DNA from 2 places in the Streptomyces sp. NPDC126497 genome. Region 2 is predicted to be linked to the other one. Evidence: riboswitches for the same ligand, from Rfam matches in the RefSeq annotation. Region 2 holds a riboswitch; the other holds the start of a gene.
What was found. Region 2 has a riboswitch for glycine ahead of gcvP (aminomethyl-transferring glycine dehydrogenase). Riboswitches for the same ligand answer to the same signal wherever they lie in the genome.
Positions count from the first base shown of each region.

Region 1: linked by a shared signal. The riboswitch ahead of gcvT (glycine cleavage system aminomethyltransferase GcvT) and the one ahead of gcvP (aminomethyl-transferring glycine dehydrogenase) in region 2 are both predicted to bind glycine.

Region 1 covers NZ_JBEORT010000027.1:10,170-25,635, reverse strand. Annotated here, with positions in the region: gene ABTY20_RS14820 (sensor histidine kinase) at 1-302, shown strand, start outside; gene ABTY20_RS14815 (response regulator) at 299-973, shown strand; gene ABTY20_RS14810 (ABC transporter ATP-binding protein) at 1,216-2,034, shown strand; gene ABTY20_RS14805 (ABC transporter permease) at 2,031-4,544, shown strand; gene ABTY20_RS14800 (MFS transporter) at 4,619-6,019, shown strand; gene ABTY20_RS14795 (FAD-dependent monooxygenase) at 6,016-7,236, shown strand; gene ABTY20_RS14790 (L-serine ammonia-lyase) at 7,346-8,713, opposite strand; gene glyA (serine hydroxymethyltransferase) at 8,875-10,134, opposite strand; gene gcvH (glycine cleavage system protein GcvH) at 10,150-10,527, opposite strand; gene gcvT (glycine cleavage system aminomethyltransferase GcvT) at 10,641-11,759, opposite strand; glycine riboswitch at 11,830-11,962, opposite strand; glycine riboswitch at 11,963-12,063, opposite strand; gene ABTY20_RS14770 (AAA family ATPase) at 12,287-12,955, shown strand; gene ABTY20_RS14765 (enhanced serine sensitivity protein SseB) at 13,009-13,788, shown strand; gene ABTY20_RS14760 (enhanced serine sensitivity protein SseB C-terminal domain-containing protein) at 14,046-14,834, shown strand; gene ABTY20_RS14755 (ABC transporter substrate-binding protein) at 15,236-15,466, shown strand, end outside.
Region 2 covers NZ_JBEORT010000084.1:5,375-20,840, forward strand. Annotated here, with positions in the region: gene ABTY20_RS27180 (aminotransferase class I/II-fold pyridoxal phosphate-dependent enzyme) at 1-758, opposite strand, end outside; gene ABTY20_RS27185 (pyridoxamine 5'-phosphate oxidase family protein) at 782-1,468, shown strand; gene ABTY20_RS27190 (FMN-binding negative transcriptional regulator) at 1,468-2,100, shown strand; gene ABTY20_RS27195 (DMT family transporter) at 2,137-3,090, opposite strand; gene ABTY20_RS27200 (EamA family transporter) at 3,316-4,317, opposite strand; gene ABTY20_RS27205 (PhzF family phenazine biosynthesis protein) at 4,670-5,479, shown strand; gene ABTY20_RS27210 (CPBP family intramembrane glutamic endopeptidase) at 5,535-6,335, opposite strand; gene ABTY20_RS27215 (glutamate-cysteine ligase family protein) at 6,403-7,920, opposite strand; gene ABTY20_RS27220 (hypothetical protein) at 8,484-9,068, shown strand; gene ABTY20_RS27225 (DUF5999 family protein) at 9,383-9,583, shown strand; gene ABTY20_RS27230 (hypothetical protein) at 9,816-9,977, shown strand; gene ABTY20_RS27235 (TOBE domain-containing protein) at 9,983-10,378, shown strand; gene gcvP (aminomethyl-transferring glycine dehydrogenase) at 10,531-13,416, opposite strand; glycine riboswitch at 13,591-13,686, opposite strand; gene ABTY20_RS27245 (PRC-barrel domain-containing protein) at 13,801-14,175, shown strand; gene ABTY20_RS27250 (DNA polymerase IV) at 14,094-15,466, opposite strand, start outside.

The DNA of each region.
Region 1 (15,466 bases), on a different contig from region 2:
ACCGCATCGTCCAGGAGGCCCTCGCGAACGTCGTGCGGCACGCGCCGGGCGCTCCGACACGGGTGTCGCTGTCGCAGTCCGCCGACGACGGGGACGGCGCACGGCTCACCGTCCTCGTCGTCAACGGGCCGCCGCCCGGGCCGCCCGCCGCACCGCTCGAGGAGGGCGGCACCGGGCACGGCCTCGTCGGCATGCGCGAGCGGGTGCGGCTCGCCGGCGGCACCCTCGACGCGGGGCCGCTGCCCGACGGCGGCTTCCGGGTGGCCGCCCGACTCCCCTTCACCGAAAGGAACCCCACGTGACGACGCGCGTCATCATCGTCGACGACCAGGCCATGGTGCGGGCCGGCTTCGCCGCGCTGCTGGCCGCCCAGAGCGACATCGACGTGGTGGGCGAGGCCCCCGACGGCGCGCAGGGCGTCGAGCTGAGCCGGCGCACCCGTCCCGACGTCGTGCTGATGGACGTCCGCATGCCCGAGATGGACGGCCTCGAAGCCGCCCGCCGCATCCTCGCGCCCCCGAAGGACGTGACGCACCGGCCGCGCGTGCTGATGCTCACCACGTTCGACGTCGACGACTACGTCTACGAGGCGCTGCGGGCCGGTGCGAGCGGCTTCCTGCTGAAGGACGCGCCGCCGGCCGACCTCATCTCGGCGGTACGCGTCGTGGCCTCGGGCGACGCGCTGCTCGCCCCCTCCGTGACGCGCCGCCTCATCGCGGACTTCGCCCGGCAGCGTCCCGTCGCCCGGGGCAAGCCGGCGCTGCGGCTCAAGGCCCTGACGGAACGCGAGACCGAGGTCCTCACCCTGGTGGCCCGCGGCCGGTCCAACACGGAGATCGCGTCGACACTGGTGCTGGCCGAGCAGACGGTGAAGACCCACGTGAGCCGCGTCCTCACCAAACTCGACCTGCGCGACCGCGCCCAGGCGGTGGTCTTCGCCTACGAGTCGGGCCTGGTGGCCCCCGGCGAGTAGGACGGCCCCCTCCCACCGGCCGGCACCCGGCCCCCGGCACAGCGCGGGGACGGGAGGAGCCCCCGCCCCCACCGTGCCCGCGCGGGCCGGGGCCGCCGTCCGCGGGTCCCGGAGGGGCCCGTCCCTCCTCCACCCCCTACCGCGGTAGCACCTCCGTATTGGCTCCCGGGTACGACGCCCGGCGCGCAGCCGTCCCCGCACCCTCCTCCCATCGGCACGAGAACGATGCGAGAGGACGGACCATGAGGCTACGCAGCGGCAAGCGGCAGAAGACGGACGACAGGCCGGAGGCGCCGGCCGCCCCACCCGGTCCCGCCGTCGAACTGCGCGGTGTCCGGAGACGGTACGGCCGCGGCGCGGGAGCCGTGCACGCCCTCGCGGGCGTCGACCTCGCCCTCCCGCGCGGCACGTTCACCGCGGTCATGGGCCCGTCCGGGTCCGGCAAGTCCACCTTCCTGCAGTGCGCCGCCGGGCTCGACCGGCCGTCGGCGGGATCCGTGCGGCTCGGCGGTACGGAGATCACCGGCATGAGCGAGAACGAGCTCACCGAGCTCCGCCGCAGCCGTCTCGGCTTCGTCTTCCAGGCGTTCAACCTGCTGCCGTCGCTGACCGTGGAGCAGAACGTCCTGCTGCCGCTGCGCCTCGCCGGGCAGCGCCGGGACCGCGGCCGTGCGGCCCGGGTCCTCGCGCAGGTCGGCCTCGCCGACAAGGCGCGGCGCCGGCCCGGCGAGCTCTCCGGCGGCCAGCAGCAGCGCGTGGCCATCGCCCGCGCCCTGGTCACCGGTCCCGACGTGGTGTTCGCGGACGAACCCACCGGCGCCCTCGACACCGGAACCGCCGTCGAGATCCTGGGCCTGCTCCGGCACGCGGTGGACACCCTCGGCGCCACCGTCGTCATGGTCACCCACGACCCGGCCGCGGCCGCCTGGGCCGACCGCGTGCTGTTCCTCGCCGACGGCGCCTTCGCCGACGGCCTGGAGCGCGGTTCGGCGGAGCGGATCGCGGAGCGGATGGCGGTGCTCACCGGCCGCACGGGCGCGACGGCGGGGATGGCGGCATGAGGAGCTTCGCCCCGAACGGCCTCGCCCGCGCGGCCGTACGCTTCAAACCCGCCTCGTTCGTCGGCACGTTCGTCGCACTGATGATGTCCGCGCTGATCGTCACGGCCTGCGGCGTCCTGCTGGAGACCGGGGTCCGCGCCTCGGTGCCGCCGGAGCGGTACGCGAAGGCGCCGGTCGTCGCGGCGGCCGACCAGTCCGCGCGACTCGTCGCCGACACCGTCGACGGCCCCGAGGAGACCGCGTACCCGCTGCCGGACACCGCCCGCGTGGACGCGGGCCTCGCGGCGAAGGCCGCCCGGGCGCCGGGTGCCGCGGCCGCGGTGCCGGACCTCACCTTCCCGGTCCGGCGGGGTGACGGCGCGCTCACCGGCCACGGCTGGGGCGCGCACGTCTTCACCGGCACCGCGCTGTCCGCGGGCGCCGCGCCGGACGCGGGCGAGGTCGTGCTCGACGCCGCCGCGGCCCGTACCGCGAGGGCCGGCGTCGGCGACACCGTCGCGCTCGAGACGGCCGCAGGACGCGCGGACTTCCGGGTGTCCGGGCTGGCCGTGGCCGGGGCGGGGGACACCGCGGCGGCGGGCGCGACGGCCGGTGGCACGGCCACGGCCTGGTTCGCCGACGCCGAGGCACCCGTGCTGGCCGGGCATCCCGGCAGGGCCGACGCCATCGCCGTCCTGGCCGAGGACGGCGTCGACACCAGCGCCCTCGCCGCCGCCGTCGAGAGGTCCCTCGCCGGCTCCGGCGCGCGGGTGCTCACCGGCGACGACCGCGGCGAGGTCGAGGACCACGGCCTGGCGTACGCCCGGGAGACGCTCTTCGCGCTCGGCGGTTCCTTCGGCGGGATCGCCACCCTGGTCGCCGTCCTCACCACGGCCGGCACGGTCGCCCTCTCCGTCGGCCAGCGCAGCCGCGAGTTCGCCCTGTTGCGCGCCGTCGGCGCCACCCCGCGGCAGATCCGCCGCGCGGTCGCCGCCGAGGCGCTGCTGGTCGCGCCCCCCGCCGGGCTGCTCGGCTCCTTGCCGGGGATCGGGCTGGCGAGCTGGTGGTTCGCGCAGTTGAAGGACCGCGGGGCCGTCCCGCAGGCGGTCGAACTGCACGTCTCGGGCATCCCGTTGCTCGCCGCCGTCGGGCTCGGGCTGCTCACTGCGCTCGTCGCCGGCTGGGCGGCCGGGCGCAGGCCGGCGAGGATCAAGCCGGGTCAGGCGCTCGCCGAGGCCTCGGTGGAGCGGCTGCGGCCGGGCGTCGTCCGTATCGTCCTCGGGCTGGGCGCCGTTGTCGGCGGCTCGGTGCTCGCCGGTGTCGCCTCCTCCGCCGCCGGTGCCGACGCGGCCAACGCCTCCCTCGGCGTCGTCATGCTCCTCATGCTCGCCGTCGCGCTGCTCGGCCCGCTGTTGGCCCGGCTGTGCGCGGCCCTCTTCGGCCTGCTGCTGCGCGGCGGCGGCGCCCCGGCGTCGCTGGCCGCCGCCAACTCCCGGGCCAACGCCCGCAGGACGGCCTCCGCGATCACCCCGATCGTCCTCGCCATGGCCTTCGCCTCGACGCTCGTCTTCCTGCACACGAGCGAAAGCCACGTCGCCGCGGCACAGCTGCGCGACGGCCTCACGGCCGACCACGTCGTCACCCACCCGGCGGGTCTGCCCACCGGTGCCGTCGACCGGGCCGCCCGCGCCCCCGGCGTCGAGGCGGCCGTGGGCCTGCTCGACACACAGGTGCTGGTGCCCGTCGAGGGCGGCGGCGAGACGTCGTTGCAGGAGGCGGCGGCCCAGGGCGTCTCGGGCTCCGGCGCCCGGCTCGCCGAGGTGCAGGACCTGGACGTGCGCAGCGGCAGCCTGGACCGCGTGGGCGCGGACCGCATCGCCGTCGACACGACCCTCGCCACCGCGGCGAAGGTCGAGGTCGGCGACGAGCTGCCGCTGTACCTCCCCGACGGCACGAGGGCCCGCCCGGAAGTCGTCGCGGTCTACGGCCGAGGCCTGGGCCTGCCCGCGGTGACCATGGACCGCGCGTTTCTGGCCGGGCACGTCACGTCGGAGTTCGACAGCACGCTGCTGGTACGCGGCGGCGACGCCGGGCCGCTCGCCGTGCTCGGCGAGGTCACCGACGTCTCGGACCACACCGTCGCGCGGAACGCGGACCGCGAACTCGGCGCCTGGGCCAACTACACGATGGCCGCCGTCCTGGGCGGCTTCGCCGCCGTCGCCGCCGTCAACACCCTGGTGATGACGGTCCTGGAACGCCGCCGCGAACTGACCGTGCTCCGCCTCGTCGGCTCCACCCGCCGCCAGGTGCTGCGCATGCTCGGCTGGGAGAGCCTGCTGGTGTCGGTGGCGGGCGTGGCCCTGGGCACGGCCATCGCCATGATCACGCTGACCCCGATGGTGCGCGGTCTGACGGGCGAGTCCCCCCACGTGCCCCCGCTGCTCTACGGCTCCTTCGCGGCCGCCGGCGTCGGCCTGGCACTGCTCGCGGTCACCCTGCCGGCGCGAGCGGCGCTGCGCCGCAGGCCGTAGCGCGTCCGCAGGAAGCGGGAGCCGGCACCGCACCGGCTCCCCCCACCCACCCGGCAACGAAGAAAGGGACGTTCATGACCGCAACCCAGGCTCCTTCGGTGGTGGCCCGCGGGAAGGCCGCCGTCGGGGCTCTCGGTCTCCTGGCACTCTCCACCGGTGCCCTGGAGTCGGTGGTGACGCCGACGCTCCCGCTCCTGCAACGCGAGCTGGACATGAGTCCGGCCGAAGGGGCGTTGCTGAGCATCGTGCTCCTCGTCACCGGCGCGCTCGTCACACCGCTGGCAGGCAGGTTCGGCGACCGCTACGGCGGGAAACGGGTCCTGGTCCGGCTGATGGCGGTGGTCTGCGCCGGGGGCCTGGTGTCCGCCCTGGCGCCGAACCTGCCCGTGCTGCTGCTCGGCCAGGTACTGCAGGGGGCGATGGTGGGCGCGCTGCCCCTGTCGTTCGTCGTGGTGCGCGCGCACCTCCCCGCGGGAGAGTCCAAGGTGGCCATCGGGACGGTCGGCGGACTGTTCGTCGGGGGCGGGATGGTGGGCATGCTGTCGGCCGGACCCGTGGCGGAACAGCTCTCCCGGCACTGGATGTTCGCGCTGCCGACGATCGCGGTCGCCGGGGCCACCCTGCTGGTGAACCGGCTGATGCCGGACGACCCACCGGGCCGGCCGGGCGACGCCGGGACCGACTGGCCCGGCCTGCTCCTGCTGAGCGGGACGCTGGTCACGCTCATGCTCACCCTCGCACTGGCGCCCGGCCTCGCCTCGCAGCCGCTCGTGCTCTGCGCCCTAGTCGTGATCCTGGCCGCCTTCGTCACCGGCTGGGTGGCCGTCGAACGGCGCGCGGCCGCGCCGATGATCGACCTGCGCATGCTGGCACGGCCCGCGATGTGGAAGCCGTGCGTGCTGACGTTCGTGATCTGCGCCGGTACCTCGATGGCGGTCTACCTCGTTCCGCAGCTGTTCGACGAGACCGGCGACGGGTACGGATTCGGGGCCGGCGCCACCGAGATCGGCTTCTACCTGCTGCCCGGCGCCGTGGCCGCGTCACTGGCCGGGCCGCTCGGCGGGATCGGGGACCGGCGTTTCGGCTCGCGTGCCGTGGTCACCGCCGGAGTCGTCCTCATGGCCGCCTCCCTGCTCACCCTGGCGGCCGTACACACCGAGGTCTGGCACCTCGTCGTCGGCAAGGCGCTGATCGCGCTGGCCAACGGCCTGTGCGTCACGGCGATGATGACCAGCACCGCCACCTCCGTCGACCGGGGCGACACCGGCATCGCCACCGGCCTGATCCTGGTGACGCGCGTGCTCGGCTACGCCGTGGGCGGGCAGCTCGGTGGTGCGCTCCTCACCGCCGGAACCCCTCCCGGGTCGGACGTCGCGGCCGAATCGGCCTACGTCACCGGCTTCGTCCTGGCCGGGGCCGTCACGGCGTCGGCCCTGCTCGTCACCCGCACCCTGCGCAAAGGAGTCAACGGATGAACCGCACCGATCGACCGAGGGGCGCCCGTACCGTGCCGAGGCGCGAGGTCCTGATATCGGGGGCCGGCATCGCCGGTCCCGCCCTGGCGTTCTGGCTGAACCGCCACGGATACGCGGTCACGGTGGTCGAGAGGGCGCCCACGCCCCGCGGCGGCGGTTACCCCGTCGACGTGCGCGGCACCGCACTGGACGTCGTCCGCAGGATGGGGATCCTGCCGCGGCTGCGGGACGCGCACATCGACCTGCGCCGGCTGACCTTCCTCGAGGGCGACGGCGGCGAAGTGGCCTCGCTCCACCCGCACCACGTCACCGGCGGTGTCACCGGGCGGGACCTGGAGGTGCGGCGCGGTGATCTGGCCGACGCCCTGTACGCGGCGGTCCGCGACGACGTGGAGTTCCTGTTCGACGACTCCGTCGCCGCCCTCGAGCAGTCCGGCCACGGGGTCGACGTCACCTTCCGCGGGGGCGGCGGGCGCACGTTCGACATGGTGTTCGGCGCGGACGGTCTGCACTCCTCCACCCGGGAGGCGCTGTTCGGCCCCGAGGAGCGGTTCCACCACTACCTCGGCCACTGCTTCGCCGTGTTCACCATGCCCAACACCCTCGGCCTCTCCCACGAGACCGTGATGTGGAACGCCCCGGGCAGGGCCGCGGCGCTCTACGCCGTGGGGGACGACGGCGACGTGCACGCCTTCCTGGACTTCGCCCGCCGGGAACCACCGCGGGACGCGTTCCGCGACCCGGAGGCCCAACGGGACCTGCTCGCCTCGGTCTTCGCCGACGCGGGATGGGAGGTGCCGGGCATGCTGGCCGCCCTGCGCGACGCGGACGACCTGTTCTTCGACGCGGTCGGCCAGATCCGTATGCCCCGCTGGTCCAGCGGCCGGGCCGCGCTGGTGGGCGACGCCGCGTACGCGCCCTCGTTCCTCACCGGACAGGGCACCAGCCTCGCCCTCGTCGGCGCCTACATGCTCGCCGGTTCCCTGGCCCACCGGGACCACGCCACGGGCTTCGCCGCCTACGAACACGACACCCGCCCGTTCGTGACCCTCAACCAGGAGCTGGTCGGCAAGGGCGGCGCCACCCTCTTCCCGACCACCCCCCGGGCCCTGGAGGAACGGAACGACAGGCTGCGCGGGCTCACCGCCCTCCCCTCCGCCGGGGGACGACCGGCCCACTCGGCCCTCACCCTGCCCGAATTCACGCCCAGGACGTAGGACGCGAGCCCGGGCGTGCGCGCCGATCGCGCGGCGGCCGCCGGACGGAGGCGGCCGGCCCTCGCCGGGGCCGGCCGCCTCCGTCCGGCCAGGACGGCCGGCGACGTCGTCAGCACTCGATGATGTTCACCGCCAGCCCGCCCCGGGCCGTCTCCTTGTACTTGACCGACATGTCCGCGCCGGTCTCCTTCATCGTCTTGATGACCTTGTCCAGGGACACCTTGTGCGAGCCGTCGCCGCGCATCGCCATCCGGGCCGCCGTGACCGCCTTGACCGCGGCCATGCCGTTGCGCTCGATGCACGGGATCTGCACCAGACCGCCGACGGGGTCGCAGGTCAGGCCGAGGTTGTGCTCCATGCCGATCTCGGCCGCGTTCTCCACCTGCTCGGGGGAGCCGCCCAGCACCTCCGCGAGGGCGCCCGCCGCCATCGAGCAGGCGGAGCCGACCTCGCCCTGGCAGCCGACCTCGGCGCCGGAGATGGAGGCGTTCTCCTTGAAGAGCATGCCGATGGCGCCGGCCGCCAGCAGGAAGCGGACCACGCCCTCCTCGTCGGCGCCGGGGACGAAGTTCATGTAGTAGTGCAGGACGGCCGGGATGATGCCCGCCGCGCCGTTGGTGGGCGCCGTGACGACCCGGCCGCCGGCCGCGTTCTCCTCGTTCACGGCCATGGCGTACAGGGTGATCCATTCCATGGCGAGCGCCTGCGGGTCGCCCTCGGAGCGCAGCTTGCGCGCGGTGTTCGCGGCACGGCGCCGCACCTTCAGCCCGCCCGGCAGGATGCCCTCGCGGGACATGCCGCGCTCCACGCAGGCCCGCATCACGCGCCAGATCTCCAGCAGGCCCTCGCGGATCTCCTCCTCGCTCCGCCAGGCGCGCTCGTTCTCCAGCATCAGCGCGGAGATGGACAGCCCGGTCTCCCGGGTGAGGCGCAGCAGCTCGTCGCCGGTGCGGAAGGGGTACTTCAGGACCGTGTCGTCCAGCACGATGCGGTCCGCGCCCACCGCGTCCTCGTCGACGACGAAACCACCGCCGACCGAGTAGTACGTCTTGGTCAGCAGCTCCGCGCCGGAGGCGTCGTACGCCCACAGGGTCATGCCGTTGGCGTGGTAGGGGAGCGTCCTGCGGCGGTGCAGCACCAGGTCGTCGTCGAAGGAGAACGCGATCTCGTGCTCGCCGAGCAGCCGGATCCGGCCCCCCTCCCTGATCTTCTCCACCCGCTCGTCGGCCGACTCCACGTCCACCGTGCGCGGCGAGTCGCCCTCCAGGCCCAGCAGCACCGCCTTGGGCGTGCCGTGGCCGTGGCCGGTGGCGCCCAGGGAACCGTAGAGCTCCGCCCGGACCGAGGCGACCGAGTCCAGCAGGTCCTCGTTGCGCAGCCGCCGGACGAACATGCGGGCCGCCCGCATCGGGCCGACCGTGTGCGAGCTGGACGGGCCGATGCCGATCGAGAACAGATCGAAGACCGAGATGGCCACGGGAGGGCTCCTAAGAATTCGGCGGACGACGCTGTCCGCCGGGGGGATGGTTCACGGAAGGAAGAGGAAACGTTCATGCGGGTGCATGGTGCGGGGCACCGCGCCCACTGACCCAGTGTGCGCGATGCCCCTGACGTCCGTACGGACCAAAGCGTACGGAATTACCGCAGACCGGGGTAGAGCGGGTGCTTGGCGGCGAGCGCCGTGACCCGGGCCCGGAGTGCCTCCGCGTCGAAGGACGGCTTCAGCGCCTCGGCGATCACGTCCGCGACCTCGGTGAAGTCCTCGGCCGTGAAGCCGCGGGTGGCCAGCGCGGGCGTACCGATGCGCAGGCCCGAGGTGACCATCGGCGGACGCGGGTCGTTCGGGATCGCGTTGCGGTTGACCGTGATGCCGACCTCGTGCAGCCGGTCCTCGGCCTGCTGTCCGTCCAGCTCGGAGGCGCGCAGGTCGACCAGGACCAGGTGCACGTCGGTGCCGCCGGACAGCACGTCCACGCCCACGGCCTTGACGTCGTCCTGGACCAGGCGCTCGGCCAGGATGCGGGCGCCCTCCAGGGTGCGGCGCTGGCGCTCCTTGAACTCCTCGGAGGCGCACACCTTGAACGCGACCGCCTTGGCGGCGACCACGTGCTCCAGCGGGCCGCCCTGCTGGCCGGGGAAGACCGCGGAGTTGATCTTCTTGGCCAGCTCGGCCGTGGAGAGGATCACCCCGCCGCGCGGACCGCCGAGGGTCTTGTGGGTGGTGGTCGTCACCACGTGGGCGTGCGGCACCGGGTTCGGGTGCAGGCCCGCGGCGACCAGGCCGGCGAAGTGCGCCATGTCGACCATCAGGTACGCGCCGACCTCGTCCGCGATCCGGCGGAACGCGGCGAAGTCCAGCTGACGCGGGTACGCCGACCAGCCGGCCACGATCAGCTTCGGCTTGCTCTCCTTGGCCAGACGCTCGACCTCGGCCATGTCGACGACGCCGGTGTCGTCCACGTGGTACGCGACCACGTCGTAGAGCTTGCCGGAGAAGTTGATCTTCATGCCGTGGGTCAGGTGCCCGCCGTGCGCGAGGTTCAGGCCCATGATCGTGTCACCGGGCTTGAGCAGCGCGAACATCGCGGCGGCGTTGGCCTGCGCGCCGGAGTGCGGCTGCACGTTGGCGTGCTCGGCGCCGAAGAGCTCCTTGACCCGGTCGATGGCGATCTGCTCGATCACGTCGACGTGCTCGCAGCCGCCGTAGTAGCGGCGGCCGGGGTAGCCCTCGGCGTACTTGTTGGTGAGGACCGAGCCCTGGGCCTCCATGACCGCGACCGGGGCGAAGTTCTCCGAGGCGATCATCTCGAGGGTGGACTGCTGGCGGTGCAGCTCGGCGTCGACCGCGGCGGCCACCGCCGGGTCGAGCTCGTGCAGGGGCGTGTTCAGAACGGACATGCGGCTACAGGCTCCTCAGCCGGCGATCTCGGCGTCGTACTCGGCGGCGGTCAGCAGGTCGGCCGGCTCGTCGGTGACCCGCACCTTGAACAGCCAGCCGCCCTCGAAGGGGGCCGAGTTCACCAGCGACGGGTCGTTCACCACGTCCTCGTTGATCTCGGTGATCTCGCCGCTGACCGGGGAGTACAGGTCGCTGACCGACTTGGTGGACTCCAGCTCGCCGCAGGTCTCGCCCGCGGTCACGCTGTCACCGACCTCGGGGAGCTGGACGAAGACCACGTCGCCGAGCGCGTTGGCCGCGTGCTCCGTGATGCCGACCGTCGACACGCCGTCCTCGGCGGCCGACAGCCACTCGTGCTCCTTGCTGTAACGCAGCTGCTGGGGGTTGCTCATGGCCTGAATTCTCCTGTACGCGGGGGACTGCTGATGACGGTGGGGACTGTGTGCACCGCGGTGAGCAGGCACGACGTGCTCACCTCAGAAGGGGGAGCCGTCCGACGACGGTGTCACTTCCGGCGCTTGTAGAACGGCAGCGCCACGACCTGGTACGGCTCGTGGCTGCCGCGGATGTCCACGCCGACGCCCTCGGTGCCCGGCGCCGCGTGCGCGGCGTCGACGTACGCCATCGCGATCGGCTTGCCCAGCGTGGGGGAGGGGGCGCCGGAGGTGACCTCGCCGACCACCTCGCCGCCGGCCACCACCGCGTACCCGGCGCGGGGCACCCGGCGGCCCTCGGCGACCAGGCCCACCAGGACGCGCGGGGGCTCGGAGGCGGCCCGCTCGGCGGCCTCGGCCAGGGCGGCGCGGCCCACGAAGTCGCCCTCCTTCTCGAACTTCACCACCCGGCCGAGACCGGCGTCGAAGGGCGTGAGGGAGGTGCTCAGCTCGTTGCCGTACAGCGGCATGCCCGCCTCCAGGCGCAGCGTGTCCCGGCAGGACAGCCCGCACGGGACCAGCCCGGCGCCCTCGCCCGCCTTGGTCAGCGCCTGCCACAGCTCCACCGCGTGCCCGGGCTCCACGAACAGCTCGAAGCCGTCCTCACCGGTGTAGCCGGTACGGGCGATGAGCGCGGGGACGCCGGCGACCGTGCCGGGCAGGCCGGCGTAGTACTTCAGACCGTCCAGGTCGGCGTCGGTGAGCGAGGCGAGGATCCCCTGCGACTCGGGGCCCTGCACGGCGAGCAGCGCGTAGGCGTCGCGGTCGTCGCGGACCTCGGCGTCGAAGCCGGCCGAGCGCTCCCGCAGGGCGTCCAGGACCACCTGGGCGTTGGAGGCGTTGGCGACCACCAGGTACGCGGTGTCGTCCAGCCGGTAGACGATCAGGTCGTCCAGGATGCCGCCGTCCTCGCGGCAGATCATGGTGTAGCGGGCGCGGCCCGGCTTGACGCCCCCGATGTCGCCCACCAGGGCGTGGTCGAGGAGGGCGGCGGCCCGGGGGCCGGTGACGGTGATCTCGCCCATGTGGGAGAGGTCGAACAGGCCGGCCTTCGTGCGGACGGCGTTGTGCTCGTCGCGCTCGGAGCCGTAGCGCAGCGGCATGTCCCAGCCGGCGAAGTCGGTCATCGTCGCGCCGAGCGAACGGTGCAGGGCGTCGAGCGCGGTCCGACGGGGTTCGGTACTGCTCATCGGTCGGTCTCCCAGGGCGATGGGGGTCCCCCCGCGCGAGTTCGTTCGAGCGCGGGGAAGGCGAGGACGTTCCTCCCCATCTGTCATCGGAACCTGAGAGGTTCGCCACGACGCCCACGCAGGGGACGGTCCTGGCTTGCACCTTGGGTGGAGCCGCCGGAGCACCGCTGGATGCCCCGGGACGGCCCGCTTTTCAGATGTGCCTCGCCCGCGCGGTAACGGGGCCTGAGAGATTCAAGGGAGGGACTTGCTCCTTCGGCGCCCCGGCGGCAAACGGTGCCGGGGACTCTCCCGCGCGGATTCAAACGGCCGGTATGCAGTTGGCGCGCACATCATTGCACGCATCACGGGGAGGCGGCAGGGGGACCCTTCCCAGGGGGGTGCACGGGGCGTGCGGGTGCCGTCACGGGGAGCTGTGACGAGCCTGTTCCAGGAAACGGACGGAAACGAGAGGCGCCGGCATTACTTTCTTTTTACACTCGGCGGGGATCGGTACTCGTACCTGGCCCCAGGGGAGGACGATCTCGGTGAACAGGACCACGGCGTGCGCCACCACCACGGGCGTCGCGCTGCCCCCGCAGCCGGCCGCGCCGGCCCGGCGGGCCCGCGGCGCGCTCCCGGCGCCCGTCGTCCGCGACCTGCGCGCACGGGCCGGCCGCAGCCCGCGCGCCCTGCTCTTCGGGCCCCGGGACCTCGTCGCGGTCACCGGGCTCCCCGGCAGCGGCAAGTCCACGCTGATGCGCCGCGCGGTGCACGGCGTGCGCGTCGACTCCCAGGACACCCGCGACCGCTGGGACGCCCGCATGCCGCGCCTCCTGCCGTACGCGGTCTACCGCCCGCTGGTCCGGCTCGCCCACTACGCCGGGCTGCGCCGCGCCCTGCGCTCCGGCGGTCCGGTCGTCGTGCACGACTGCGGTACGCAGGCCTGGGTGCGCCGCTGGCTGGCCCGCGAGGCACGCCGCCGGGGCGCGAGCCTGCACCTGCTGCTGCTCGACGTCACCCCGCAGCAGGCCCTGGCCGGTCAGCGGGAACGCGGGCGCGGCGTCTCCCGGTACGCGTTCCTGCGCCACCGCGCGGCGAGCGAGCGGCTGCTGCGCGCGGTGGAGCGGGGCGCCCTGCCGGCGGGCTGCGGTTCGGCGGTCCTGATCGACCGGGACGCGGCGGACGCGCTGCGCCGGATCGGCTTCACGGGCTGACCGGATAGCCTTTCCAGCCACAGCAGTGGTTCCAGGCAGCAGGCGGTAGGCAGATGGACTTCCCGGCGGACTTCCCGGCACAGGCGCACCCCCATCCGCACGGCGGGTGGCCCGGCAACGAGCTGGAGGAGGTGCTCTCCGCCTCCCTCGGCGTCCCCTCGGCGGGCGGCAGGGTCGTCGAGGTGCTGGGCCGCAGCTTCGTCTGGGTCCCGCTGCCGAACGGCGGCGGTCCGGACAGCGGCCCGCTGGACCTGCCCACCCTGGAGATCGACGGCCAGGCCTACGTCCCCGTCTTCAGCTCCGAGGAACAGTTCCGCCAGGTCGTCGGCCCCCACCTGTCGTACACCGTCGCGCCCGCCGTGGAGTTCGCCCGCGGTCTGCCGCCGCAGGCCGGGATCGCGGTGAACCCCGGCGGCGTGGTCGGCATCCCGCTGCCGCCGCCGGCCGTCGCCGAACTGTGCCGGGCCGGACGCGGCCCGCTGGACGGCCCGGCGTCCGGCGGCCGGGTGCGGCTGTTCGAGCCCGACTGGCAGGACGACCCGCTGGACTTCCTCGCCGCGGCCTCGGCGGAGTTCGACTCCATCGGCGTGGTGACCGCCGCCCGCCGCTGCCTCGCCGCGATCGAGACGGCCGACCCGGTCCTCTTCGTCGGCGTGGAACTCTCCGGCTGGGAGGGCGACGCCCGCGCCCTCCCGCTGGACGCCCTGGGCCGCGCCCTGGGCCGGGCCCCCGCCCCCTGGCCGGTCAACCTCATCGTCCTGGACATCGCCCAGGACCCGGTCGGCGACTGGCTCCGCACCAGGGTCCGTCCCTTCTACCAGCGCGAGCTCTGACCCCCTGGGGGTGCGGGGCCGTACCGGTGTGCGGCTCCGCGGCGCGGGCGCGTCCAACCCCCGGGGCGTGGGGCCGTACCGGTGTGCGGCTCCGCGGCGCGGGCGCGACAAGCCGTGACGGGCCCGCCCCCGCCCAGGCGCCGCGGCCCCGGGCCCTTCCGCACTCGCCGCACGGTGGTCCGCCGCACCGCAGCCCGCCGCGCGGCGTCGGCTTAAGCTAGGTGCGTTGGCTGGCGAGGTACGGAGGGGCGATACAAGTGAGCGCTGGCACCGCGGCGGCCGGGCAGGTCGAGCACATGCTGCGCCAGGTGACGCCCGGGCGTTACGACGCGTACGAGGCGTTGCTGCGCGCTCTGGCGACCCCCTCCTCCGGCCGGGTCTGGATGCTGCTCTGGCACGGCCAGGCCGGCTCCCCGGACGCCCAGTACGGAAGCATGGAGGTCGACGGCTTCGGCTACGTGCCCTGCGTCACCTCCGCCCAGGAACTGTCCGCCAGCGGCTGGAACCGGTCGTACGAGGTGGTCGACGGCCTCGACGTGGCCCGCGCCCTGTATCCCGACCACCACGGGCTCTGGCTCAATCCGCACGCCCCCGGCGGCGGGGTCGGCATCCCCTGGCTGGATCTGCGCCGGATCGCCGGCGGACTGGACCGCCAGCCCGCCGGACCGCTGCGGCTGTCCGAACCGGCCATCGAGATCCCGCAGTTCTACGCCCTCCTCGCGCAGAACGCCCACCGCACCCCGGCCGTCCGCACCCTGCGCCGCGCCTGGGTGCAGCCCGCACTGGGCGCCCCGTACCTCGCCATCGGCCTGGACGTGTACGACACCTCCCCGCCCGCCGTGGACGCCGTCCGCGCGATGATGCGGCAGTCCCTCGGCGCGGTCCCGGACGGACTGCCCGTGTCGACCGTCGCGCTCTCCGACGAGCACGACCCGGTCGCGATGTGGCTGCGCGTCAACTCCCGCCCCTTCTACGACCGCGAGGCCCACGGCGCCGCGGCGTCCCCCGCCGCGGCCTACGGCTACCCGCCCCCGCACCGGGGCTGACCCGGGCCGCTCACCGCACGTGGTGACGCCGCGTCACCGTCCACGGAGCGGACAGGGACGACGGTCCGGGCCGAGCTGTCCGCCCGGACCGTCACGCAGCGTTGGTTTCCCGCCAGATTTTTGGCCATGCGCGTTCCGCGACATCCCGTTGACCACCTGTCACCTGCGGTTTCACCCGTTCTTCACGCCGTCGGGCGTCACCTGGGCGGTTGCAGGGAGGGCGCTTTCATGTCCGGCGGGTTAAATCTTGACGGGGGGACGCCTGAACCGTCCCTTATGTCAACTGTTCAGATCTCAGGTAGGTATCACCGCTATCCGGACTGTTCCTGACCGACTGTGAACGTCTGTAGTGTTCGGCCGGTCAAGATGCATCCACATAGCGGACCCGGAGTGGCCCCAATATGCGCATATTCAAGTCCCGAACCGCTCGGGCGATCACGGCCGCGGTGGCGGTCGGTCTGATCGCCACGGGCTGCTCCAGCGAACGGGACGCTGACAACAAGAGCGACGGCAAGAAGGACACCTTCGTCTTCGCCGGTGCAGGCGACCCCGGCTCCCTGGACCCTGCCCTCGCGAGCGACGGTGAAACCTTCCGCGTGACGCGCCAGGCGTTCGAGGCCCTGCTCGAGCAC
Region 2 (15,466 bases):
GCGAGCACCGAGCGCAGGGCACGCGCGCGTGCGGCGCTCAGCGCGGCGCCGGTCGGGTTCTGCGCGCGGTCGGTGACGATCAGCGCACGCGCGCCGCCCGCCAGCGCCGTCCGCACGTCGTCGGGGAGCGGGCCCTCGTCGTCGACCCCGACGGGGACGGTCCGCAGCCCCAGCGCCGGGACCAGGTCCAGCAGGCTCCCCCACCCCGGGTCCTCCACCGCGACCGCGTCCCCGGCCCTGAGGTGCGCCGTGAGCACGCGCTCCATCGCGTCCAGCGCGCCCGACGCGACGGCGACGGGCCCGTCGGGAACACCGTCGGCGTCCAGCCCGGCCCGCGCCAGCCGTGCCAGCCCGGGCTCGACCGGCTCCTGCCCGTACAGCACCGGCTCCCGGTCGCCCTGCCCGGCCGCCGCCGCGAACGCCCCGGCCAGGGCGGGCAGCAGCGCGGGGTCCGGGTTGCCCTCGGACAGGTTCCGCACCCCCGGCGGGACCTCCACCCGGATGAGGTCACGCGCGGTGGTGGCCGGCTTGGACCGCACCCGGCTCCCCCGCCGGCCCGCGGTCTCGATGACCCCGCGCTCCCGCAGCGTCCGGTACGCGGCGGCGACGGTGTTCGGGTTCACCCCGAGCCGCTCCGCCAACTCCCGCATGGGGGGAAGCAGTTCGCCCGGCCCCAGCGTCCCTTCACCCACCGCGCGCTCGATGCTCGCGGAAATCTCTGCTGCGCGCCGCCCACTGATCGGATAATCTCCTAGCACAAAGCCTATTATGCACTAGTGCAATGGAGGACACCATGCAGGGGATCCGGCAGCCCGCAGCCACCTACCCGCCCACCGAGCGCACGGTCCCCACCCGCTCCCCCGACCGCGCCGCGTACGACAAGGACCTGGTGCACGCGATACTCGACGAGGGCTACGTCTGCCATCTCGGCTTCGTCCGGGACGGCGCGCCGGTGGTGCTGCCCACCCTGTACGGCCGGGTCGGCGAGCGCCTCTACGTGCACGGTTCGACCGGCTCGCGCCCGCTGCGCGCGGCGGGCCAGGCCGGCCCCGGCCTCCCGGTCTGCCTGACCGTCACCCACGTCGACGCACTGGTGCTGGCCCGCTCGGCCTTCCACCACTCGATCAACTACCGCTCCGTGGTGGTGCACGGCCCGGCGTACGACGTGACCGACCCGGAGGAGAAGCGCCGGGCCCTCGACGCCCTGGTCGACCACGTCGTACCGGGCCGTGCCGCCGACTCCCGTCCGGCCAGCAAGAAGGAGCTGGCCGCCACGGCCGTCATCCGCCTCGATCTGAACGAGGTCTCCGCCAAGCTCCGCACCGGCGGCGTCAACGACGAGCCCGAGGACCTGTCCCTGCCCCACTGGGCCGGCGTCGTCCCCCTGCGCAAGGGCTACGGCGCCCCGCTCGCCGACCCTGGCCTGGCCCCCGGCACCGGACTGCCCGGCTACCTGGCGGCCCTGTGATGCTGATCCACCCCTGGGACGCGCCCCGCGACGACGACGAGTGGCAGCGATGGCTCGGCGCGCACGACTTCGGACAGCTCGCGGTCAACGGCGCGCCGGGCGAACCGCCCCACGTCCAGCCCCTGCACTTCGCCTACGACGCGGAGCGCGGCGAGGCCCTCGCCCATCTGGCCCGGCCCAACCCGCTCTGGTCCGCCGTCGAGGCGCGCCCGGAGGTCCTGCTGAGCGTGGTCGACGACTACACGTACGTCCCCGGCCCCTGGCAGGCCGAACCCGGCACCCCGCCCGAGCACGGCGTCCCGACGAGCCTCTACGCGTCCGTGCAACTGCGCTGTCTCGCCCACGTGGTGGACGATCCGGCGCAGAAGGCCGCGCTCCTCAACCGCCAGCTCGGCCACTTCCAGCCGGAGGGCGGCTCCGCGCGGGCGGCGGCGGACCGGGCGCCGTACGGCAGGCTGCTGTCCGGGATCCGCGGACTCCGGCTCGAGGTGACGGGCGCGCGGGCGAAGTTCAAGTACGCGGGCAAGCGGTCGGAAGCGGTACGGGGACGCATCGCGGCCGGGCTGGCGGACCGGGACGGCGCGCGTGACGCGGCGGCACGCGCGCACGTACTGCGCCGGCGGCCGGCCTGACCCGGAGGGCCCTCCCGCGCGGGAGGGCCCCCGCCGTCACACCGGCACCATGCCCGGCTCCTCCCTGCGGGCCCGTGCCCCCCTCGCCTCACCGACCGCGAGTCCCGCGACCGAGCCGAGCATCAGCAGGGTGCCGGCCAGGGTGGCCGCCGTGAGCCGCTCGCCGAGCAGGGCGACCGCGAGCACCGCCGCGCTCACCGGTTCCAGCAGCATGATCACGGACACGGTGGCCGACCGCACGACGGCCGCGCCGGCGAAGTAGAGACCGTACGCGAGCGCCGTCGGCACGGAGGCGACGTACGCCAGCAGGCACAGCAGCGTGACGGGCGCGCCGGTGTGCGGGACCAGTCCCTCGACCGCGGCGAACGGCAGCAGCACCAGGCTGGTGACGGCGAACGCCCCGACGGTCGTGCCGGAGGAGTCGACGCCGCCGTCGCGTCCCCACCAGCGGGTGAGCAGCGTCATCACCGAGTACCCGGCCGCGGACAGCAGGGCGAGCAGGACGCCCCGCGGGTCCACGGTCGCGCCCCCGCCGCCGAGGACGAGCACGACGAGTCCGGCGAGCGCGCCCACGACGGCGGCCAGCCCGCCGCGCCCCAGGCGCTCCCCCATGGCCAGCCGCGCGCCGAGCGCGATCAGCACGGGACCGGCGCCGAGGGTGACGACGGTGGCCACGGCGAGGCCCGTGGCGGAGACGGCCGCGAAGTAGGCGGTCTGGAAGACCGCGAGCCCGGTGCCGGTGGCTCCGGCCCGCAGCACCCGCCGGCCGAGCGGTCCCGGGGCGGTCCGGGGCCGGCGGGACAGCGCCCGGGCGGCGAGCAGCAGTACCAGGCCGGCGGCGCAGCGCCAGAAGGACAGGGCGACGGGGCCCATGTCGCTGGTCCGGTAGACCAGCGACGCGGCGGCGCCCGCGGTGCCCCAGGCGGCACCGGCGACGATCAGATAGAGGAGGCCTCGCCCGACGGGCAGGCCGGAGACGGCGTTCGACACGTGTTCTCTCCGCAGATGCGCGCACCCCGCGCGTCGGCGCGGGTGCGGAAGTTCGGGAAGGGATCCCGGGCCGGGGCCGGTCGGGGCCGGGCCTGCGGGATCCGCGGACTCCGTCTGCGGGCAGCACCGTTACGCCCGGCGGCACGCCGGGCGGATGTACCGGAGGGCCCGCCTCAGGCGGCCGGAGGCGGAAGGACGAGTGCGCGTGCGTGCATGATCACCACCCTATGCCGTGGTTCCCGGCGTGGACAGCTCCCGTTCCGGCCCACCGCTCGCCACCGGTTCCCCGAAGCCCTTCGCCGGTGCCGAGGTCTGGGCGATGAAGGCTCCCGCGAGGACGACCAGGCCGCCCGCGATCTGCGGTGCCGACAGACGCTCGCCGAGCAGGACCCAGGCGAGGACGGTGGCGACGACCGCCTCGAGACAGGCCACGACACCCGCGACCTGCGGCGAGAGCCGGCGCACCGAGAGCACGCCGGTGACGTAGGCGACGACCGTGGCGACGAGGACGATCCAGGCCAGCAGCACGGGGGCGGCGACCTGGGTGCCGTTCATCTCCGCGCTGCCGGTGAGCACGGACCAGTCCATGGACCAGGGCCGGGCGACGACGGTGAGGACGGCGGCGCCGGCCAGCAGTCCGTGGGCGATCACCCCGAGCGGGTCGGGGGCCTCCTCGTCGTCGCCGCCCTGGTCGGAGAGGACGAAGTAGCCGACCTGGCAACAGGCCGCGCCGAGCGCGAGCAGCAGGCCGAGGACGTCGAATCCGAGGCCCGCCCACACCTCCACGACGCAGGCGAGTCCGCCCACCGCCAGGACCACGCCGACCGCGGCGGCCCGGGTCACCGGCCGCCGCTGCACGAACCGCACCCAGCCGAGCACCAGCGCGGGCGCCAGGTACTCGACCAGCAGGGCGACCCCGACGGGGATGCGGGAGAGGGCGGCGAAGTAGCAGGCCTGGACGCCGGCCACGGCGAACAGGCCGAACCCGGCGAGCAGCGCGGGCCTGCGGCGCAGGAGTCCCCGGTGGCGCACCGCCAGCGGCAGCATGACGAGCGCCGCGCCCGCCACCCGCAGCCACACGACGTGGAGCGGGTCGAGACCCGCCTCGATCAGCGGCTTGGCCGCGACACCGGAACCACCGAAGGCCAGCGCGGACAGCAGCGCGAGGCCGAGCCCGACACCCCTTCCACGATCGCTCCGGGTACGGACAGAGGTAGGCACCGGCACATGATGACAGGACCCGACAGGAGCGTCACCTCCCATGGCACCTGTCTCACCGACTGGACGGCGACTCGGGCCGGGCGAACAGCCCGACGAGGCCGGTCCGGGCACGCCCGAACGCCTCGACGGCGCGCCCGCGGCCGGCGGCGGGAGGCCGGCGGCGGGAGGCCGGCGGTCCGGGCGTCCCCGGTGGGAAGCGTCCCGGCGCCCCACGGGAAGCGGGCGCCCCGGCCCGGGATCCCCTCCCCACGAAGGGGATCAGGGCGTCTCACGCCGAGCGGGTACCGGCCGTCCGCGTCGGGCCGCGGGAGGTGTGCCCCGAAGGCCTGCGGCTTCGCCCGGCCCTTACCGTCGGGGCATGCGGATTCGAATCGTCGACGCCTTCACCGACCGGCCCTTCGCCGGCAACCCCGCCGGAGTACTGCTGCTGGACGCCTTCCCGGACGATCCCTGGCTGCAGAACGTCGCCCTGGAGGTCAATCACGCCGAGACGGCCTTCGCGCACCCGCTCCCCGCGGGCGGCGAGGCCGACTGGGCACTGCGCTGGTTCACGCCCGCCACCGAGGTCGCGATGTGCGGCCACGCGACGCTGGCCGCCGCGCACGTCCTGCACACCACCGGCGCACACCGGGGCCCGGTGCGGTTCGCCACCCGCAGCGGCGTCCTGGTCGCCACGCCCGGCGAGGACGGCACCATCACCCTGGACTTCCCCACCGCCCCGCTGACCGTGGCCGACGTTCCCGAGGGCCTCGCCGAGGCGCTGGGCGCCCGGCCGCTCACGGCGTTCGACACCGGGCCGGACGTCGGGGACCTGCTCGTCGAGGTCGCCGACGAGCGGACCGTCCACGCCCTGCGACCCGACCTCAAGGCCCTGGCCGCCCACTCCGAGCGCGGCGTCATCGCCACCGCCCGCGCCGAGAACCCCGCCCTGGGCTACGACTTCGTCTCCCGCTGCTTCTTCCCCAACGTCGGCATCGACGAGGACCCGGTCACCGGCAGCGCGCACACCGCCCTGGCCCCGTACTGGTCGGAGCGTCTCGGCCGCCCCGGCCTCACCGGCCTGCAGGCCTCACCGCGCTCCGGCCGCGTCCGCACCGAGGTGCGCGGCGGGCGCACCCTGCTGAACGGGCGGGCCGTGACGGTCATCGAGGGCGACCTGCTGGTCTGAACCCGGTACGGCGAAAGGGGCGTGCGGTACGGCCGTACGTCCCTTCGCCGCGGTCTCACGCCGTCGGCAGCCAGTCCACCCTGCCGGCCAGCAGGGCGTATCCCACGAACGCCCCGACGTCGAGCAGCGTGTGCGCGACCACCAGCGGCCCGACCCGGCCCCAGCGCCGGTAGAGGTACACGAAGACCACCCCCATCACCATGTTCCCGATGAAGCCGCCGATGCCCTGGTACAGGTGGTACGAGCCGCGCAGCACCGAACTGCCCAGCAGCGCCGCGCCCGGGGACCAGCCCAGCTGATCGAGCCGGCGCAGCAGATAGCCGACCACGACGACCTCTTCGAGGACCGAGTTCTGCAGCGCCGAGAGGATCAGGACGGGATGCTTCCACCACACCTCGGGCAGCGCCTCGGGCACCACGGTCAGGTTGAAGCCGAGGCCGCGTGCGGCCAGGTAGAAGGCGATGCCGCTGCTGCCGATGACCGCCGCGACCGCCGCTCCGCGGCCGAGGTCGGACCAGGGACGGGTGCCGTCGAAGCCCAGGGTGCGCAGCCCCGCGCCCTCGCGCAGCAGGAGGTGCGCGACCAGCGCGACGGGGACGAGCGCCGTGGCGATCCCGAAGAGCTGCCAGGCGAGGTCCAGCCAGGGGCGGCCCGGCGCGGCCGAGGCGTTGAGGGTGGCCGCCTGGTCCTTCAGGCCGCCCGGTTCGGTGACCGAACCGACGAAACTGATCAGGGCCGACACCCCGCTCGCGCCGAGCGACAGCGCGAGCACGAGCAGTGTCTCGTCACGGAGCGTCGTCCGCGAGGGCCTTCGCTCACGATACGCATCGGCCCCCGGGCCCGCCTCCGCCTGCACACCTGCCTCCACATCACCGATCGGTCCGATCAGTATGAAGGGCGGCGGCCGTGCGCCCGGCCGCGGGTCAGCCCGTGGGAACCGGTTCCGGCAGTCCCACCGGCCAGGTGTGCACGGGCTCCCCCTGCGCCGTCAGCTCCCGGTAGCGACGGGTGGTGGCGGCCAGCGCGGCCTCGCGGCCGAGCCCCAGCTCCAGGGCCCGGTGGAAGGTCGCGGCCTGCCAGGTCGCACCGTTCATCCGGCGCCGGCACCGCTCCTCGATCACGCCGAGGTACCGGTCGCGGTCGGCGGGCTCGATCCCCCAGGCGTCCAGCCCGGCCGCGGCGAGCGGCAGCAGTTCGTCGCGCACCAGGGTGACCGCGTCCACCTCGCCCAGACCGCCGAGGCGTCCGCGCCGGGGCCAGGTGAGGCGGGCGTCGATGCCGTGCCTGCAGGCGGCGTCGAAGTTGGCGGCCGCCGTCTCGAAGGGCAGCCGGGTCCACACCGGCCGGCTGTCCTCGGCGAGGGCGCGGACCATCCCGTAGTAGAAGGCCGCGTTGGCGATGACGTCGGTGACGGTGGGGCCGGCGGGCAGCACGCGGTTCTCCACGCGCAGGTGGGGGACGCCGTCGGCGATGTCGTAGACGGGGCGGTTCCAGCGGTAGACGGTGCCGTTGTGCAGGACGAGCTCGGCGAGGCTGGGTACGCCGCCCCGGTCCAGCACCTCGAGCGGGTCCTCGTCGTCGCAGAGGGGCAGCAGGGCCGGGTAGTAGCGCAGGTTCTCCTCGAAGAGGTCGAAGGCCGACGTCACCCACCGCTCCCCGAACCAGGTGCGCGGCCGTACCCCCTGGGCCTGGAGTTCGGGCGGGCGGGTGTCGGTGGACTGCTGGAACAGCGGGGGCCGGGACTCGCGCCACAGTTCGCGGCCGAACAGGAACGGCGAGTTGGCGCCGACGGCGATCTGGGCGGCGGCGACGGCCTGGGCCGCGTTCCACACTCCGGCGAAGCGCTCCGGGGTGACCTGCAGGTGCAACTGCACCGAGGTGCAGGCGGCCTCGGGGGCGATGGACTTGGACGTGCAGCTGAGGCGCTCCACGCCGTCGATGTCGAGGGTGAAGTCCTCGCCGCGCGCGGCCACGATCTGCTCGTTGAGCAATGCGTAGCGGTCGACGTCGGAAAGGTTCGAGGAGACCAGGTCGTCCCGGTCCAGCGTCGGCAGGATGCCGATCATCACGATGCCCGCGTCCACCTCACCGGCTTTACGGTCGGCATATGCGAGCGAGGCGCGCAGTTCCTCGTCGAGCCGGTCGAATACCCGCCCGCCCAATCGGTGGGGCGCGATGTTCACTTCCAGATTGAACATGGCGAGCTCTGTTTGGAAGTCCCGGCTGGCGATCCGTTCGAGGACTTGCGCATTCAACATTCTCGGCATGCCGTCGCTGCCCGCGAGATTCAACTCGATCTCCAGCCCCATGAGATTCTTGGGGCGGTCGAACCGCTTCTCCGCCAGGAGCCGCTCCAAGCCCGTCAGACAGCTGCGGAGCTTCTCGCGGTAGCGCTGGCGATCGGACAGGTCGAACCGACCTGCCGCGACCTTCTCCCCCATCGGAGCGTCCTTCCTTGCACGGGCGGACCGAAGATCGTCCGCCGGGGTCCCGGTCCACAGGCAAGGATGCCCCGTGGATGCGATCGATAACGCCCCGGACGGCGTCGGCGACCGCTAGTCTGACCGATGTGACCAGTGGCACATTCACGGGGCATGGCACAGAAGGAGTCTTGCGTGCCGGTTGCGAACTCGTGAAAACGCCGACGTGAATTGGCCGACCACTTCACGGCCATTTTTCGAGGTCATCGACGCATGCCCGGTCTGGAATCGGGATGATTTTCGCGTTTCACCGGCCAGAAGTACCCTTGTTCCGCCGGTCGAAAACAGCTAGAGGAAACTCAGTCCGAACACGCGTCGTATAAACTTCGCGCACAAGGCAGAAGGTTGGCGCCCACGGTTCGAGTGATCCAGCCGAGAGGCGGCGTGCGGCAGTCCTCGCCCCCGTCTCCCGGCCTCGGCCCCCCCGGCCCCTGCCTCCCTGACCTTCGCGAGCTGACAGTGCCGTCCGCCCCGCCACGCCCCGCCCTCACGCCCCTGTGCCTTCGAATGAGAGGCGACCCACCATGCCGCTGCATGTTCCCCCGGCTCCCGCGCCCGCCCTGCGCTCCGTCCTGACCGCGCTCTCCTCGCCGACCGCGGTCAGAGAGGCCCGAACTCCCTCCCTGGTCATCGCCCAGGGCCCCGCCTCGCCCGAGCTGCCCCTGCCCGTGCACGTCCTGGAGCGGACCACCGCCGACGGCGGGACGACGACCCGGCTGGCCGGGTGGCGTTTCCTGATCCGCATCGGCGACCGCACGCCGGCCGCCGCGGACACCGTGCTCACCGCCGACGGCTGGACGTTCTCCCGCTTCTTCGAAGGTCCCTACATCGCCTCCACCGAGCTCGCGCTGCGCCAGGCCGAGGCCATGACACAGCCGTACCAGCCGCGGCTCCTCTCGGTGCCGAGTCTCTACATGCTGACGCTCTGGCTGCACGGCGACACCACCGCGGACGGGGGCGCCGGCCACCCGGCCGCCACCGACCTGCTCGTTCCGCTCGCCCCGGCGCCGCCCGGCATCGCGGCCCACCGCCCGCACCGGTTCGCCGACCTGCTCCCGGTCCTGACGCACCGGGTGGCCCCGACCCGCCTGCTCGGCTCACCCGCCTGAGAAGCCACCGCGTACCCCGCCGCCCGGCGCTCCCGACGCGGCGGGGTACACGCCGTCCCGGGAGGACTAGCCCGCTTCGGCCATGGCGAACCACCCGAAGGGACAGTGCGGTCGAGGTGAACCGTCCGCGCGGGCGGCGCGTCCTCAACCGGTGAGGAGCGGTGCCGCGAAATGCCTGCGGATCGTCGTCCGTGGGACAACACTGGTTTCCGACCGACTTATCACAACGGGGGGCGGCCATGAACGAAGCTTCACGCCGCGGAACTGAAACGACAGCCGACTCACAGGTCACCACGGAGCGAGAGATCCCACCCATGTGCCAGCACCAGCCACCGTGTCCCTCAGCCGACTCCGCCGACCGGGAATCCGCCCGTCTCGTGGCGCACCACCCGGAACAGGGCTGGAGCCTGCTGTGCAACGGTGTCGTGTTCTTCGAGGACACCGGTGAACTCCTGCCCGACGGCAGGGTCATCGCCCCTCAGCGCCCCCGGGGCGCCAGCCTGACCACCGCCTGAGCACGGCCGGGCGGCACGGTCCGCCCGGGGCGACGAGGGGCCGGACGCGGAACCTCCTGCGCCCGGCCCCCGACGCGCGTCCGGAGACGGTCACCCACCGTGATCCGGCACATGAACGAGGTGACCGGCCCGCCCCACGGCAGCGGCTCGCCCCGCAGCGCCTTCCCACGGACGCCCGTGCTCCGGAAGACCCCTGGAGGTTTCGCGGGCCTCCGTTGCGGAGGTGGGGCACGTGGCGGCACACGGGGCCGACGGCGGGGGCAGGGTCACCATCACGGAGATCGCCCGGCGGGCCGGGGTCGCCGTGCTGGTCGTCCGGGCGAGCACGGCGGCTCCCGCCGAACGGCGCCGGCGCACCGCGGGCGTGGCGGAACTCCGGCACCGCCTATCGTGACCGGCATGCAGTCCTACACCATCGGCCAGGCAGCGAGGCTGCTCGGAGTGAGCCCGGACACCGCCCGCCGCTGGGCGGACGCGGGGCGCATCACCACCCACCGCGACGCCGGCGGACGGCGGCTCGTCGACGGACGGGACCTGGCGGCGTTCTCCGTCGAACTCGCCCGGGCCGGCGCCGTCGAGGAGGGCACCCCGTACACCTCCGCCCGCAACGCCTTCCCCGGCATCGTCACCGCGATCAAGCTGGGTGATGTCGCCGCCCAGGTCGAGATCCAGGCAGGTCCGCACCGCCTCGTCTCGCTGCTCACCCGGGAGGCCGTCGAGGAACTGGGGCTGGAGGTCGGTGTGGAGGCCACGGCCCGCGTGAAGTCGACGAACGTCCACATCGACCGCGCCTGACGGGAGCGACGCCCTCTCGGGTGAACGCGTGCGCCCCGCGCCGCTTCCCCTCGCCCGTGCGACGGGACGGGGGGTGACGACCCCACGGATGCGTCGGCACATGCGGAAGGGCTCCTGGGGACCGGTGGTCCCCAGGAGCCCTTCGGCGTGTGTCAGTCCTCGTACGCGTCCAGCGGCGGGCAGGAGCAGACCAGGTTGCGGTCGCCGTAGGCCTGGTCGATGCGGCGCACCGGCGGCCAGTACTTGTCGGCGGCGTTCACCCCGGCCGGGAAGACGGCCTCCGTGCGGCCGTACGCGTGGTCCCACTCCCCGCCGAGCACGGCGGCGGTGTGCGGGGCGTTGCGGAGCGGGTTGTCGTCCGCGGGCCACTCGCCGGAGCCGACCTTCTCGATCTCCGCACGGATCGCGATCATCGCCTCGCAGAACCGGTCGAGCTCGGTCAGGTCCTCGGACTCGGTGGGCTCGATCATGAGCGTGCCGGCCACCGGGAAGGACATCGTCGGCGCGTGGAAGCCGTAGTCGATCAGCCGCTTGGCCACGTCGTCGACGCTGACGCCGGTCGCCTTGGTCAGCGGGCGCAGGTCGATGATGCACTCGTGCGCGACCAGGCCTCCGGGACCGGTGTAGAGCACCGGGTAGTGCGGCTCGAGGCGCTTGGCGATGTAGTTGGCGCTGAGCACGGCCACCTGCGTGGCCCGCTTCAGGCCCTCGCCGCCCATGAGCCGGACGTACGCCCACGAGATCGGCAGGATGCCCGCCGAACCCCACGGCGCCGCCGAGATGGGCCCCACGCCCGTCTCCGGGCCGGCCTCCGGCTGGAGCGGGTGGTTCGGCAGGTACGGCGCCAGGTGCGCCCGTACGCCGACCGGGCCGACACCGGGACCGCCGCCGCCGTGCGGGATGCAGAAGGTCTTGTGCAGGTTCAGGTGCGAGACGTCGCCGCCGAAGTGGCCCGGCTTGGCCAGACCCACCAGCGCGTTGAGGTTGGCGCCGTCCACGTACACCTGGCCGCCGGCCTCGTGCACCTCGGCGCAGATGTCGGCGACGTGCTCCTCGAACACGCCGTGCGTCGAGGGGTAGGTGATCATCAGCACGGACAGCTCGTCACGGTACTGCTCGATCTTGGCGCGCAGGTCGGCCACGTCGATCTCGCCGTCGTCGGACGTCTTGACGACGACGACCTTCATCCCGGCCATCACGGCGCTGGCGGCGTTGGTGCCGTGCGCGGAGGACGGGATCAGGCAGACGGTGCGCTGCTCGTCGCCGTTGGCCCGGTGGTAGCCGCGCACGGCGAGCAGACCGGCCAGCTCGCCCTGGGAGCCGGCGTTGGGCTGGAGGGAGACCTTGTCGTAGCCGGTGACCTCGGCGAGGCGTTCCTCCAGCTCCCGGATGAGCGTGAGGTAGCCCTGCGCCTGCTCGGCGGGCACGAAGGGGTGCAGCTGCCCGAACTCGGGCCAGGTGACCGGCTCCATCTCGGTGGTCGCGTTGAGCTTCATGGTGCAGGAGCCCAGCGGGATCATGCCGCGGTCCAGCGCGTAGTCACGGTCGGAGAGCCGGCGCAGGTAGCGCAGCATCGCGGTCTCGGAGCGGTGCTGCTGGAAGACGGGGTGGGTGAGGTACTCGTCGTCGCGCAGCAGGGCGTCCGGCAGGGCGTCCCGCGCCGCCGCGTCCAGGGTCTCGACGTCGCCCTCGACGCCGAAGGCGCTCCACACGGCGGCCAGCTGTGACCGGGTGGTGGTCTCGTCGCAGGCGATCGAGACGTGGTCGGCGTCGACGAGTCGCAGGTTGACGCCGTTGTCGCGGGCGGCGGCGACGGCCTCGGCGGCCCGCCCGGGAACACGCACGGTCAGCGTGTCGAAGTAGGAGCCGTGCACGATCTCGGCCCCGCCGGACCGCAGTCCCTCGGCGAGGACGGTGGCGTAGCGGTGGGCGCGCCGGGCGATCAGGCGCAGCCCCTCCGGGCCGTGGTAGACGGCGTACATCCCCGCCATGACGGCGAGCAGCACCTGGGCGGTGCAGATGTTGCTGGTGGCCTTCTCCCGGCGGATGTGCTGCTCACGGGTCTGCAGGGCCAGACGGTAGGCCTTGTGCCCGTCGGCGTCGACGGAGACGCCGACGAGCCGCCCGGGCAGGCTGCGCGCCATCTTCTCCTGCACGGCCATGTAGCCGGCGTGCGGCCCGCCGAAGCCCATCGGCACGCCGAAGCGCTGCGTGGTGCCGACCGCGATGTCCGCGCCCAGCTCACCGGGCGACTTCAGCAGGGTGAGGGCGAGCAGGTCGGCGGCGACGGTGACGAGCGCGCCGAGCGCGTGCGCCTGGTCGATGACCGGCTTGATGTCGCGGACGGCACCGGAGGCGCCCGGGTACTGGATCAGTACGCCGTTGATCTCGCGCTCGGCGAGGTCCGCGGGGATGCCGTCGCTCAGGTCGGCGACGACGACCTCGACGCCGGTGGGCTCGGCGCGGGTCTCGATCACGGCGATCGTCTGCGGCAGGGCGTCCGCGTCGACCAGGAACAGGCCCTTCTTGTTCCTGCCCATGCGCCGCGACAGCGCCATCGCCTCGGCGGCGGCGGTGCCCTCGTCGAGCAGCGAGGCACCGGAGGTCGGCAGTCCGGTGAGCTCGGCGACCACGGTCTGGAAGTTCAGCAGCGCCTCGAGCCGCCCCTGGGAGATCTCCGGCTGGTACGGGGTGTAGGCCGTGTACCAGGCGGGGTTCTCCATCACGTTGCGCAGGATCACGGGCGGGGTGAAGGTGCCGTAGTACCCGAGCCCGATCATGGAGCCGAGCACCTCGTTGCGGTCGGCCAGCGCGCGCAGCTCGGCCAGCACCTCGGCCTCGCTCCGGGCACCCGGCAGGTCCAGCGCGTCGGCGTTCTTGATCACGTCCGGCACCGCGGCGGCCGTCAGCTCGTCCAGCGAGCCGTAACCGACCTGGGCGAGCATCTTGGCCCGGGCCTCGTGGTCGGGTCCGATGTGGCGCTGTTCGAAGGGGATTCCCTGTTCGAGCTCGGAGAGCGGAGTGCGAGGGGCGGTCATTGAGGAGGCCTCCTGGTCCGACGACCTTCGAGGGGCACCACGGCGCGGGTGCCCGGACGGCCTCCCCCTCTGTCATCTCAACCTGAGAGCTTCACCGGATCGCCCGGAGGCGTCCGGCTTTCACCGTCGGTGAGAGCGGAAGCCGTCGACACCCGCCCTGCTTTCCAGAGTGACCTCGTCCGTGCGGTACGTGTGCCTGAGAGATTCCGGGGAGGATTTGCTCCTTCGGCGCCTCCGATGGTGCCTGGAGGACTCTCCCGCGCGGGGTCAGCAGCCGTTTGCCAGCGTACCAGCGAGCACCACACCGGGATGTTCGAGTGGCCGCCCGGTCGATTGTGCCGTTCTGTAGTGCTTACGGATGAGTTTGCGACCTATGGAGGGCCCGTGCAGACCGACATCGATCCGCGCCATCTGATCGGCCGCAAGGCGTTCGACCGCAACGGAAACCGGATCGGCACGATCGACGAGGTCTACCTCGACGACGCCACCGGCGTGCCGGAGTGGGCGGCCATACGCACCGGCCTGTTCAGCAGGGACGCCTTCGTCCCCCTGGAGCCCAGCGTCCTCGTCGACGGAGCCCTCCACGTCCCCTTCGAGCGCGCCCTCATCAAGGACGCCCCCGACTTCGGCGTGGGCCGCCACCTCTCCCCCGAACAGGAACTCCAGCTCTACCACCACTACGGTCTGGACGTCGCCGCCCCGCCTCCCCTCGCGGACCGCGACTTCGGCAAACTCGCCGGCAACGACAAGCCCGCCTGATCCGCCCCGCCCACCGGCCCGGCGCCGGCCGCCGCGCCCTCGTCCTCCCCGGGCCTCCGGGGCACCAGCGGCAGTGGCTGTGCCGGCTCCAGGGCCGGGTCCTCGACGCGGAAGGTCTTCACCCGGCCGGGCTCCGAGCCGGGTGTCTCGAAGCGCACGGTGACCCGGCCCAGTCCGCTGCCCTGCACCCAGCCGTGCCCGTAACCGGCGTGCCGTACGTCGTGCCCCGCCGGCCAGCGCCGCTCGGCGGGCGTCTCCCGCTCCGGCGCGGGCCCGGTCCCGCTCTCCTCGGGCGGGAGGTCCTCCGGCGGGCCCGCGGCCTGCGCGAACAGGTCCTCCTGCGTGAAGTCGGCCAGGCCGCTCACCCCGACGCCCAGCAACCGCACCCCGCCCGTCGTGTCGACCGAGTCCAGCAGCCGCGCGGCCGCCTCCCGCACCACCGCCGGATCGTCCGTGGGCCCCCGCAGGGTCTCGGACCGGGTGAGGGTCGAGAAGTCGTACCGGCGCACCTTCAGCACGATGGTCCGCCCCGACAGACCCGCCGCCCGTAGTCTGCGCACACACCGGTCCGCGAGCCGCCGCACCTCCGTACCGACCCGTGTCCGGTCGTGGATGTCCACGTCGTACGTGTCCTCCACCGACACCGACTTGGCCTCCCGCTCGGCCACCACGGGCCGCTCGTCCCGGGCCAGCGCCATCGCGAACAGCGCCTGTCCGTGGGCCTTGCCCAGCAGTCGCACGAGCTCGTCCTCCCCCGCGTCGGCGAGCTCGCCGACCGTGTGGATCCCCGCGCGCCGCAGGTGGTCCCCGGTCGCCGGCCCGACGCCGGGCAGGGTCCGGACCGGCAGCGGATCCAGCAACGCCCGCTCCGTACCCGGCTCGATCAGCACCAGTCCGTCGGGTTTCGCCCGCTCCGACGCGATCTTCGCCAGCATTTTGGAAGCGGCCAGCCCCACCGACCCGGTGAGCCCCGTGACCGCCCGTATGTCCGCGCGCAGCTTCGCCCCCGCCAGACGCGCCGACCGCTCGTCCCGGGCGGCGCCGCCCGCCTCCAGATCCACGAACGCCTCGTCCAGGCTCAGCGGCTCCACCAGTGGCGACAAGGAGCGCAGCAGCCCCATCACCTGCTCGCTGATCGACCGGTAGAGGGCGAACCGCGGCACCAGGTACGCGGCGTTCGGCGCGAGCCGCCGGGCCTGCGCCATGGGCATCGCCGAGTGGACGCCGAAGACCCGGGCCTCGTACGAGGCGGTGGCCACCACGCCCCGCGGCCCGAGCCCGCCCACGACGA